Regions from separate parts of the Sphingomonas sp. DMC8 genome, predicted to be linked through region 2. Evidence: riboswitches for the same ligand, from Rfam matches in the RefSeq annotation. Region 2 holds a riboswitch; the other holds the start of a gene.
What was found. A riboswitch is a leader RNA that binds a small molecule or an ion and turns the genes downstream of it on or off. The one in region 2 is predicted to bind glycine.
Positions count from the first base shown of each region.

Region 1: another riboswitch for glycine. It lies ahead of ACT53K_RS13575 (L-serine ammonia-lyase); the one in region 2 lies ahead of gcvT (glycine cleavage system aminomethyltransferase GcvT).

Region 1 covers NZ_JBQUYV010000006.1:184,871-189,813, reverse strand. Annotated here, with positions in the region: gene ACT53K_RS13585 (Rieske 2Fe-2S domain-containing protein) at 1-374, opposite strand, end outside; gene ACT53K_RS13580 (MarR family winged helix-turn-helix transcriptional regulator) at 445-888, opposite strand; gene ACT53K_RS13575 (L-serine ammonia-lyase) at 935-2,323, opposite strand; glycine riboswitch at 2,425-2,513, opposite strand; gene ACT53K_RS13570 (hypothetical protein) at 2,572-2,838, opposite strand; gene ACT53K_RS13565 (response regulator transcription factor) at 2,856-3,665, opposite strand; gene ACT53K_RS13560 (hypothetical protein) at 3,724-3,939, opposite strand; gene ACT53K_RS13555 (EAL domain-containing protein) at 3,926-4,943, opposite strand, start outside.
Region 2 covers NZ_JBQUYV010000005.1:169,903-174,845, reverse strand. Annotated here, with positions in the region: gene gcvPA (aminomethyl-transferring glycine dehydrogenase subunit GcvPA) at 1-520, opposite strand, end outside; gene gcvH (glycine cleavage system protein GcvH) at 657-1,028, opposite strand; gene gcvT (glycine cleavage system aminomethyltransferase GcvT) at 1,030-2,193, opposite strand; glycine riboswitch at 2,356-2,446, opposite strand; gene rplJ (50S ribosomal protein L10) at 2,867-3,382, shown strand; gene rplL (50S ribosomal protein L7/L12) at 3,443-3,823, shown strand; gene ACT53K_RS11935 (hypothetical protein) at 3,897-4,904, opposite strand.

The sequences.
Region 1 (4,943 bases), on a different contig from region 2:
TCGGCGTCTTCGAACGCGCCGGGCCAAACCCAGACAAAGCCATAGCGCTCGATCGTGGCGAAGCGGCGGATGGTGGAGAATTTGTCGACGCGCTGGCCGGGCATGGATGTGGCGCGGCCGGCGCAGCCCATCACCAGCCCGTGATAGCCGCATACCAGCTCGCCATCGCGGACGAAGCCAAGCGAGAGCGGTGCGCCGCGATGCGGGCAGAAATCCTCGAGCGCGACGGTCGCGCCGCCTTCGCCGCGATAGAAGACCATCGGCTGGCCGCAGATGGTGCGGGCAAGGGGTTTTTCGGCGAATTCGTCCGCCGTCGCCGCGACATACCAGGTGTTGCGCGGCCAAAGCGCGCCGCTGCCAGCGATCCGACTCATCAGCCTCTCCCTTATCGATATTGGATCCAATTCATCATGAATCGTATCCAACGTCAACGGAGGTTCGGCGTCAGCGCGCGGCAATCCGCTTCAGCGTCGCGGCGAGCAGCGGCCGTTCCTCGGGCGGGACGATCTCGGCAAAACGTGCTTCGTGCGCGTCCATCGCGGCTTCGGCGGCGTCGCGCATCCGCGCGCCTTCCGGGGTCAGCGACAGCGCGGTCGAACGGCCGTCGAGCGGGCTGCGCTGCACCAGATCCTTGGCGATCAGCCCGGCAATCAGCGGCACCATGTTGGCGCTCTTGATCGCCAGCCGCCGGCCCAGTTCGCTCTGGCTGCAACCCGGATTGGCACCGATCAGGATCAGCAGTGTCGCTTCCACCGGGCGCAGGTCGAGCTCGGCCAGCGTCGCCCCCAGATCGGCCATCATCACCAGCGACGCACGACGGAGCAGATAGCCGAGGCGAGTGGAGACGGGTTCAACGAAGCCGTCGGGTTCGCGCAGAAGGTCAGTCATCGCACGACCTTATCGCGCGCGGCCGGGGTGGGCAAATGGCGCGCCGTCAGCACTCGACGACGTTCACGGCAAGCCCGCCCAGGCTGGTCTCCTTATATTGCGAGGCCATGTCGCGGCCGGTCTGGCGCATGGTCTCGATCACGGCGTCGAGCGACACCTTGTGCGACCCGTCGCCATGCAGCGCCAGCATCGCTGCGTTGATCGCCTTCACGGCGCCCATCGTGTTACGCTCGATGCAGGGGATCTGCACCAGCCCCCCGATCGGGTCGCAGGTCAGGCCCAGATTATGTTCCATGCCGATTTCGGCGGCATTCTCGATCTGGAGGTTGTTGCCGCCCAGCGCAGCAGCGAGTCCCGCCGCCGCCATCGAACAGGCAACGCCCACTTCGCCCTGACAGCCCATTTCAGCGGCGGAGATCGACGCCTGCAGCTTGTAGAGAATGCCGATCGCCGCCGCCGTCAACAGCAGGCGGCGACTGCCTGCTGGCGTCGCGTTGCCGACAAAGCTCTCATAATAGCGCAGCACGGCCGGGATGACGCCCGCCGCGCCGTTGGTGGGGGCGGTGACGACCTTGCCGCCGGCGGCATTCTCCTCGTTCACCGCGAGCGCCCACAGGCTGACCCATTCGAGCACCGAGGCCGGCTCGATCCGGGGGCCGCGGGCGAGCAGGGCCTGGTGCAGCTTGCGCGCGCGCCGGGCGACGTTCAGCCCGCCTGGCAGCACGCCCTGCTGCGCCATGCCGCGATCGACACAGGCCATCATCGCCGCGCGGATCGAATCGACAAAACCCAGCGTCTCCGCCTCGGGGCGCCACACCGCCTCGTTGGCCAGCATCAGTCCGGCAATGTCGGTGCCCAGTTCATCGCAGCGCACCAGCATGTCGCGCGCGCTGCCAAAGCCGTGATTGGAGCGCGCCGATACCGATGCCGCCTCACCATCGCGCAGGATGGCGCCGCCGCCGATCGAATAATAGATGCGCTCGCGCACGCTGCCATCGTCGAGCGTTGCAGTGAAGTGCATGCCGTTGGGATGGGCAGGCAGGAAGCTGCGCTTGTGAAAACGGATATCGGCATCCGGATCAAAGGCAATGGCGCTCCGGCCGCCCAGCAGCAGCTGCTGCTCGGCCGCGACTTTCCCGACGATCGCCTCCACGGCATCCGGATCGACCCCGTCGGGGCGTTCGCCGGCAAGGCCCAAAATCACGGCGCGATCGGTGGCGTGGCCCTTGCCGGTCAGCGCGAGCGAGCCGTGCAGGTCGCACGTCACCGACACCACGGTGCCTTCGCCCAACGCCCAGGCCGCGAACTGCTCGGCAGCGCGCATCGGCCCTACGGTATGCGAACTCGACGGCCCGATCCCAATGCTGAACACGTCAGTAATGCTGATCGATCCAATGCGCGGATCGACCGTGTTTTCCGCATGCGACAGTGACACCCTGGCTCCTAAGACGATAGAGAGATTCGGGCCCCTTCTGTCCTTGTGCCTGAGATCGCTATCCCGTCGGCGAGCGCCTTCGCGCTACTCTCCAGAATCTGTTGTGCGGACGGTCCTTTTGCCTGAGAGTTTCCGGGGCGGTTGCTCCTTCGGCGATCCGGCAAACCGGATTCTCTCCCGTTCCGACGCGACAAGTGTCGTCGCGCCGGCGAGCCATGTCAAAGCAAATTTCCCGCCCCGGCGGCGGATCAGGGGCTCTTGGGGCTGCCGCCGGTCGATGCGGCCACGATCACGCCGGCAGTTGCCAGCACGGCGAGCCCGGTCCACCAATAGCCGGGCTTACGCTTGCGCAGTCGTCGGCTGCTGCTCTCGTCGGGGCTGCCAAGCGGGCCGCCGATCGTCGCCGCATAGGCTGCGCCATGGGGCCGCATGGAAGGCGTGGTACGAATTGCCTGCGCGAGTACCGGTGTGGATATCAGCAGGCCCAGCGTCACCGCTGCTGCAATTTTACGCATGATGGAACCTCTTTCGGTCATTGGCGTGCGGGGGAATATTGCGCGGCCGGCGCGCTGCCGGCCCCGGGCAGAGCGAGCCCGGCGGGATCGGCCGAACCGTCGTCGAGGAAGAATTTGATGAGCGCGGCTGTCGATGGAACGCCCATCTTGCGGAGGATGCGCCCGCGGTGGATCTTGATCGTATATTCGCTGCGACCCAGGATTGCCGCGATCTGCTTGGTCAGATGGCCTTCGAGCAGCAACGCCATCACCTTGCGCTCGGCCGGCGTAAGGCTTGCGAGCACCGCCTGCTTGGCCTGGGCGGCCCGGTTATCCACGCAGCGCCGCTGCGCACTGGCCAGCGCAGACAGAACCGATGCCTTGAGTTCGTTCATGTCGAGCGGCAGCGCGAACACATTCTCCGCACCCGCTTTCATACATTGCACGGTGAACGCTACGTCGGGCTTGGCCGAAATGAAGATCGCGCCGGCGGTGCTGCCGTGGTCGCGCATCCAGCGATAGAGTGACAGGCCATCCAGACCCGGCAGGCGCGCATCGATGACCGCCACGCCGTTGAAGGGCAGTTCGCAGGCCTGCTGGAACTCGATAGCGTTGTCGAACGCCGTCACTCGGGCGGCCAGACCCGTCAGCGCGCGCGTCACTCTGGAGGCGAGCTTCGAATCGGCCAGCAACAGGCAGATTTCCGCCTCGGCCTTGCCCGATTCAATTCGCCGGCCAGCATCGCCCGCAGGCCCGCGCATATAGTGGACGGACGCCGAGGCCCGCGGCGTTACCCGCGGCCGCGCACCCGCGGGATCGGACTTCAGCAGAAGATTGGCTAAAGGCATGGCGAACTCTACCACTGCAAGAGGGGCAGGATGGCGGGGGCCAGGCGACCGGACTGCATCATGGCAGTGCCCGCCACACCAGCCAGCCGGCGATGATCCAGACCAGCGCGGCAGCCAGCAGCACAACACCTAAAATCGGCGGGGGCGTTTCGCGCTCTTCCTCCGTTTCGGTTGCCACGGTTATCGCCTCGAGCGCCTCGCGATCCTCGGCCGGCGTGCGGAAGGCGAGCGTGGTTGCTGCGCCCGCGTCGCGATCGATTTCATGCCTCTGCATGCTGTACCTCCCGGCAATGGAGGCCAGGGCGGACGCTGACCGGCAATCGCGTGCGCCAGGGGCGGATCAGGCTGGGGCAACCCCAATGATGGCCCTGCTGCCAGCGCCCGCCCGCCTGGCGCGCCAGCGCCGCCTGTTCGGGTGTCTCAACGCCGTCGACGATAACCGTCGCACCGATCGCCGAGGCTGCGCCGATCAGGTGGAACAACAGCGCCTCTCCCTGCGCTGACAGGGTCGCGCGATGCACGAAGAGGGGATCGATCTTCGCGAAATCCGGGGTGAGTGCGAGCAACTGGCGGAGCGAGGCATGGCCCGCGCCAAAACCGGCCAGCGCAAAGCGGCAACCAAGGCGGCGCATGCTGCTCACAAATTGTACGGCGGGCGATATATCGGTTAACGGCGCGGTTTCCGTAATTTCCAGTACGAGCCGACTGGCGAGCCCAGGCGTCGCCTCCAGCCGTGCCTGGATCGTGTTCCACCAGCGATCCGCGCGCAGACTCTGTACGGACAAGGGAACGCCCAGGGTCACGTCCGGCGCGGCGACCAGTTCTTCTATTACCTGTAGCACCACATGGTGGTCGACCCAGCGGGCGAAGCCGAGTCGCTCCATGGCGAACGATAGCGGACCGGCATTTTGCGGCGTGCCGTCTGCCCCGGCCACGCGCAACAGACTTTGCTGATACAGTATCGTGTCTGGCGCCTCGGTATCGCATATGGGTTGCCAGGCAAGGCCGCTGGCGCGCGCACCGTGCACGCCCGGTTCCGGCGCATGGGGCAGCAGGCGCGCTGCAGCCGCCATATCGGCGCAATACTGCGCTGCCCAGGCGGAGTTGCTGGCATTGGTGTTGCCGAAAAAGAAGGGCGCGCCGGGTGGGGCGCTCGTGCGCTCGTCTGGCGCTGGACGGGGGCTCGCCCAGAAATGGATCGTGCCCGATTGCGTGTCGAAACCGTGGCGCGGCAGGCGCCGGCAGAAACTGTCTGCCCAGCGCATGTCGCCGCCCTGC
Region 2 (4,943 bases):
TCGTCTTGGCGACCGAGACATAATGCGGGTGCAGGCCGCCCGAGAGGATCGCCTTGCCGCGCTTGGTGACGCGGCGGGCCATGGTAATCGCTTCCCAGCACGCGGTCGAGCCGTCGTACATCGAGGCGTTGGCGACGTCGCAGCCCAGCAGCCGAGCGACCTGGCTCTGGAACTCGAACATCATCTGCAGCGTGCCCTGCGCGATTTCCGGCTGGTAGGGCGTGTAGGCGGTGAGGAACTCGCCGCGCTGGATGAGGTGATCGACCGAGGCCGGCACATGGTGGCGATAGGCCCCTGCCCCCAGGAAGAACGGCGCTTCGCCGGCCGCCAGATTCTTGCGGGCGAGCGCCGTCATGTGGCGTTCGACCGCGAGCTCCGACGCATGCATCGGCAGGCCGGCGATCGGGCCGCTCAGGCGGGCGCTTTCGGGCACGTCGACGAACAGATCGTCGATCGACTGGGCGCCGATCGTGCCAAGCATCGCCTGACGGTCGGCCGGGGTAAGGGGCAGGTAGCGCATCGTTGTTCCTTCTTCCCTCTTCTCCCCTTCCGCTTGCGGGAGGGGTCGGGGGAGGGGCTGAAAGTTCTGCGGGAAGGACTAGCGGCTGCCACCCCCTCCCCTAACCCCTCCCGCAAGCGGGAGGGGGAGAGTCAGATCACAGCTTCGCGACGAAGGCCTGGTACTTGGTCTCGTCCATCAGTTCTTCCAGCTCGCTGGTGTCGGCCAGCGTCATCTTGAAGAACCAGCCGTCGCCTTCGGGATCCTCGTTCACCAGCGCAGGGTTGTCGGCGAGGTCGGCATTGCCTTCGATCACCGTACCCGCAACCGGCGCGTACACGTCGGATGCCGCCTTCACGCTCTCCACGACCGCGGCATCGTCACCCTTGGCGAATTCCTTGCCCTCTTCGGGCACTTCGACGAACACGATGTCGCCGAGCTGGCTCTGGGCGTATTCGGTGATGCCGACCGTCGCGATATCGCCGTCGACATCAATCCACTCATGATCTTCGGTAAAATAACGGCTCATGTCACGCTCCCTTTCGGACATAGCGGTGGGGTACGAAGGGCATCGCAACGACCTCCGCGGAATGCTGCTTGCCCCGCTGGACAAGCGTAATCTTGGTGCCGGCCGCTGCAAGCGCCGACGGCACATAGGCCATCGCGATCGGCTTCTGCACGCTCGGCGCGAAGCCGCCCGACGTGACCTTGCCGACTTCCGCGCCCGAGGCATCGACCACCGCCGCGCCCTCGCGCACCGGCTGCCGGCCCTCGACGATCAGGCCGACGCGCTTCATGGCGCTGCCCTGCTCACGCTCGGCGAGGATGCGCTCGGCACCGGCGAACCCGCCCTCCTCGCGGCGGCGCTTGGACAGCGCGAAGCCGAGATCGGCAGCGACCGGCGTGGTCTCCAGGTCGAGGTCATGGCCATAGAGCGGCAGACCGGCCTCCAGGCGCAGCGAGTCGCGCGCACCCAGGCCGATCGGCTTCACTTCGGGCTGTGCAGTCAGCAGGTCGGCAAACGCCTCGGCGGCCTCGCCCGGCAGCGAGATTTCGAACCCGTCCTCGCCGGTATAGCCCGACCGGCTCACCCAGAGCGGGTTGCCGTTCCACTCGAACGCCCCGGCGGTCATGAACACCAGCTTCTCGACGCCCGGCAGCACGCGGGCGAGCGCGGTGACCGCTTCCGGCCCCTGCAGCGCCAGCAGCGCCTGATCTTCGAGATGGTTGATCGTCACTTCGTCGGGCAGGAATTCGCGGAACACGCCGAGATCGTCCCACTTGGTCGCACCGTTGACGACCATGTAGATCGTGCCGCCCTCGATCTCGAAAGCGTTGTCGGCGGGCAGGCGAGTCATCATCAGGTCGTCATGGATGCCGCCCTCTTCGCTGAGCAGCAGCGAATAGCGCATCCGGCCCTCGCCCAGACCCTTCACGTCGCCCGGCAGCAACTTCTCCAGCCCTGCGTCGAAATCCACGCCCGAAAAGAGCAGCTGGCCCATATGGCTGACGTCGAACAGTCCGGCATGCTCGCGCGTCCACAGATGCTCGGCCATGATGCCTTCATACTGGACCGGCATCGCATAGCCCGCGAACGGCACCATGCGGCCGCCGCGCGCACGGTGCCAGCCGTCGAGCGGCAACGTCTCGATCGGGGCTTCGCCGGCAAGGGCGTCTTCGACGGTATCGGACATCAGGCACTCCGCGCATCAGGGGTTCAATGGCACGCCCGGGCGCGCTCGCCCGGCCTGCACCATCGCCCCCTCTGTCACGGAACCTGAGAGCTTTCGCCGGCGCGCCGGCTTACCCCTTCGGTGGAACCTGGCCACAGGGGCCGGCTCGCTTTCCAGAGTGTCGTGGCCTGCGCGGTCCTCGGTGCCTGAGAGATTCCGGGGCGGTTGCTCCTTCGGCGATCCGGCGAACCGGATTCTCTCCCGCGCATGCCCATGCCGGTCGCCCGGCATCGACGCGCCAAGCCTTGGCCGGTGGGCCGGGCGGAGTCAATCGGGATATGCGGTAAAAATGCCGCACCGCGACATGCGGCGAGAATAGTGCAAACAGATGCCGCGTTGACTCGCGACTGGAATCGTCTATGAGCGCGCTTCCTCTTTCGGGAGGAATCCGTCCGAGACAGCGAGTGACCGGAATATGCCGGTCTTAATCCCTCGCCTAGACGGGGACAGAATTTTCCGGCGGCTTCACCTGCGCGTCTGCGCACGGTCCGAAGCGTTCCGGGTCACGCCCAGGGATATAATCCCCGGCCTCGTGACGATCCTTCCCCTCGGACAATTGAGCCTGGCCCATTTCGGTGGGTCGTAACCGGGGCATCCCCTTTGCGGGGGCTGCCTCATGTATGAGGAGACCGGCATGGATCGTTCCCAGAAGGCCGACGCCGTTGCCGAGCTGAACCGCACCTTTGGCGAGGTTGGCGTGGTGGTCATCACCCGCAACCTCGGGATGACCGTCAAGCAGTCGACGGACCTCCGCAACAAGATGCGCGAAGCCGGTGCGAGCTACAAGGTCGCGAAGAACCGCCTTGCCAAGATCGCCGCTCAGGGCACCGACTATGCGGTGCTCGCGGACCTGCTGACGGGTCCGACGGCGCTCGCCACTTCCGTCGACCCCGTGGCAGCTGCCAAGGTGGTCTCGGACTTCGCCAAGACGACCGACAAGATCGAGATCGTCGGTGGTGCGATGGGCGGGCTGCTGCTGGATGCGGCGGGCGTGCAGGCACTGGCTTCGCTGCCGTCGCTGGACGAACTGCGTGGCAAGCTCGTGGGGCTCATCGCAGCGCCCGCGACCAAGCTCGCAACCATCGCCCAGGCACCGGCCGCGCAGATCGCGCGCGTGCTTTCGGCTTACGCCGAGAAGCAGGCTGCCTGAGCTTCGGCATCAAGCGACGTTTATTTTATCCCGAAACTTTTGAATTGATTGGAGTTTAACATGGCTGACCTCAACGCAATCGTCGACCAGCTTTCCGCGCTGACCGTTCTCGAAGCCGCCGAGCTCTCGAAGCTCCTCGAAGAAAAGTGGGGCGTTTCGGCCGCCGCTGCCGTGGCCGTTGCGGCTCCGGGTGCGGGCGGTGGCGCCGCTGCTCCGGCCGCTGAAGAGAAGACCGAATTCGACGTCATCCTGACCGGCGACGGCGGCAAGAAGATCAACGTCATTAAGGAAGTCCGCGCGATCACCTCGCTCGGCCTGACCGAAGCCAAGGCGCTGGTCGAAGGCGCGCCGAAGCCCGTCAAGGAAGGCGTGTCGAAGGACGAAGCCGAGAAGATCAAGAAGCAGCTTGAAGAAGCCGGCGCGACCGTCGAAATCAAGTAAGCTTCCTGGCCTTTACAGGCACGGAAACACGAAGGGGGCGGTCCGGCGACGGGCCGCCCCTTTTCATTTGCGGCTATGCCCTTGCTTGCGCGCGATAGCGGCTGGCGGCGAGCGCAGCGGGAGGCGGCCGGTCGAGCCAGATCGGGCCCGGTTTCGTCCCCTGCCCCGCACTTCCCAGCAGGAAGTCGACGCCAAAACGGCGAATGCTGAGCCCCGAGCGCCAGCGCAGATCAAGCATCAGCATTGCCACGAACATCGGCCGATTGCCGAGCTGGACCACATGGAGCTGATCGCGCCGCAGCGTGAGCCGCGCCGGCAGACGGATGCGCATGCCCGGGCCCAGATCGATCGGGCCGGCCTCGCTCTGCGGCGGCGGCCCGGCATGGAAAGCCGCGCACCAGCGATCCTGATCCGGACTGGCGCTGACGAGCGCGAGCGCCGGGCGAATCCCCTCAGCCGCCTGCGTCTGTGGGTTGGTGAGTTCCAGTTCCAGATCGATCGCCACGACATCGGCCGCGAACTGGATGCGCGCACTGGCCAGGGAAATGGCGAAGGGATCGCCCTGCGCAGCAGCCGGCGGCGGTGCGATAGCGACAGGCTCGACAGGCGCCGCCGGTTCGTCCTCCTCCTCGCCCGTGCCACTGCGACGGCGCACCAGCAGCCATCCTGCCGCGAACACCACCAGCAAAGTCGCAGCGCCGGCGAGCCAGGGCCAGATTTCCGGCGACGAAGCCGGAGCCGGCACTGGGGCGACAGGTGAAGGCGTTGGCGTTGGTGTGGGCAAGACCGGCGCCACCTGCACCGGCGAAGATGTCGGCGCGGGTGTCGGCGACTCGGTCGGACGCGGTGTTGCCGTACTGCGCGGTTTGGGCGCCGCTGTCGGACTCGGACGGGGCGACTGCGTCGGCACCGTCACCGGTGTTACGAGCGGACCGGGTGTTGCGGTGGTCGTTGGAGTCGGCGTCGGCTCGGGCGTGCCCGGCAGACGAAAGCGCTCGGGCAGCACGCCGGGGATCGCCTGCACTGTGGGCGCTGGCGTCGGCTGCATCTGCGCATGGGCGATCGGCGCAGCCATCGCCACGGCAAGGGCCCATGGCCATATTCCCCGGTGTCGCCCCGT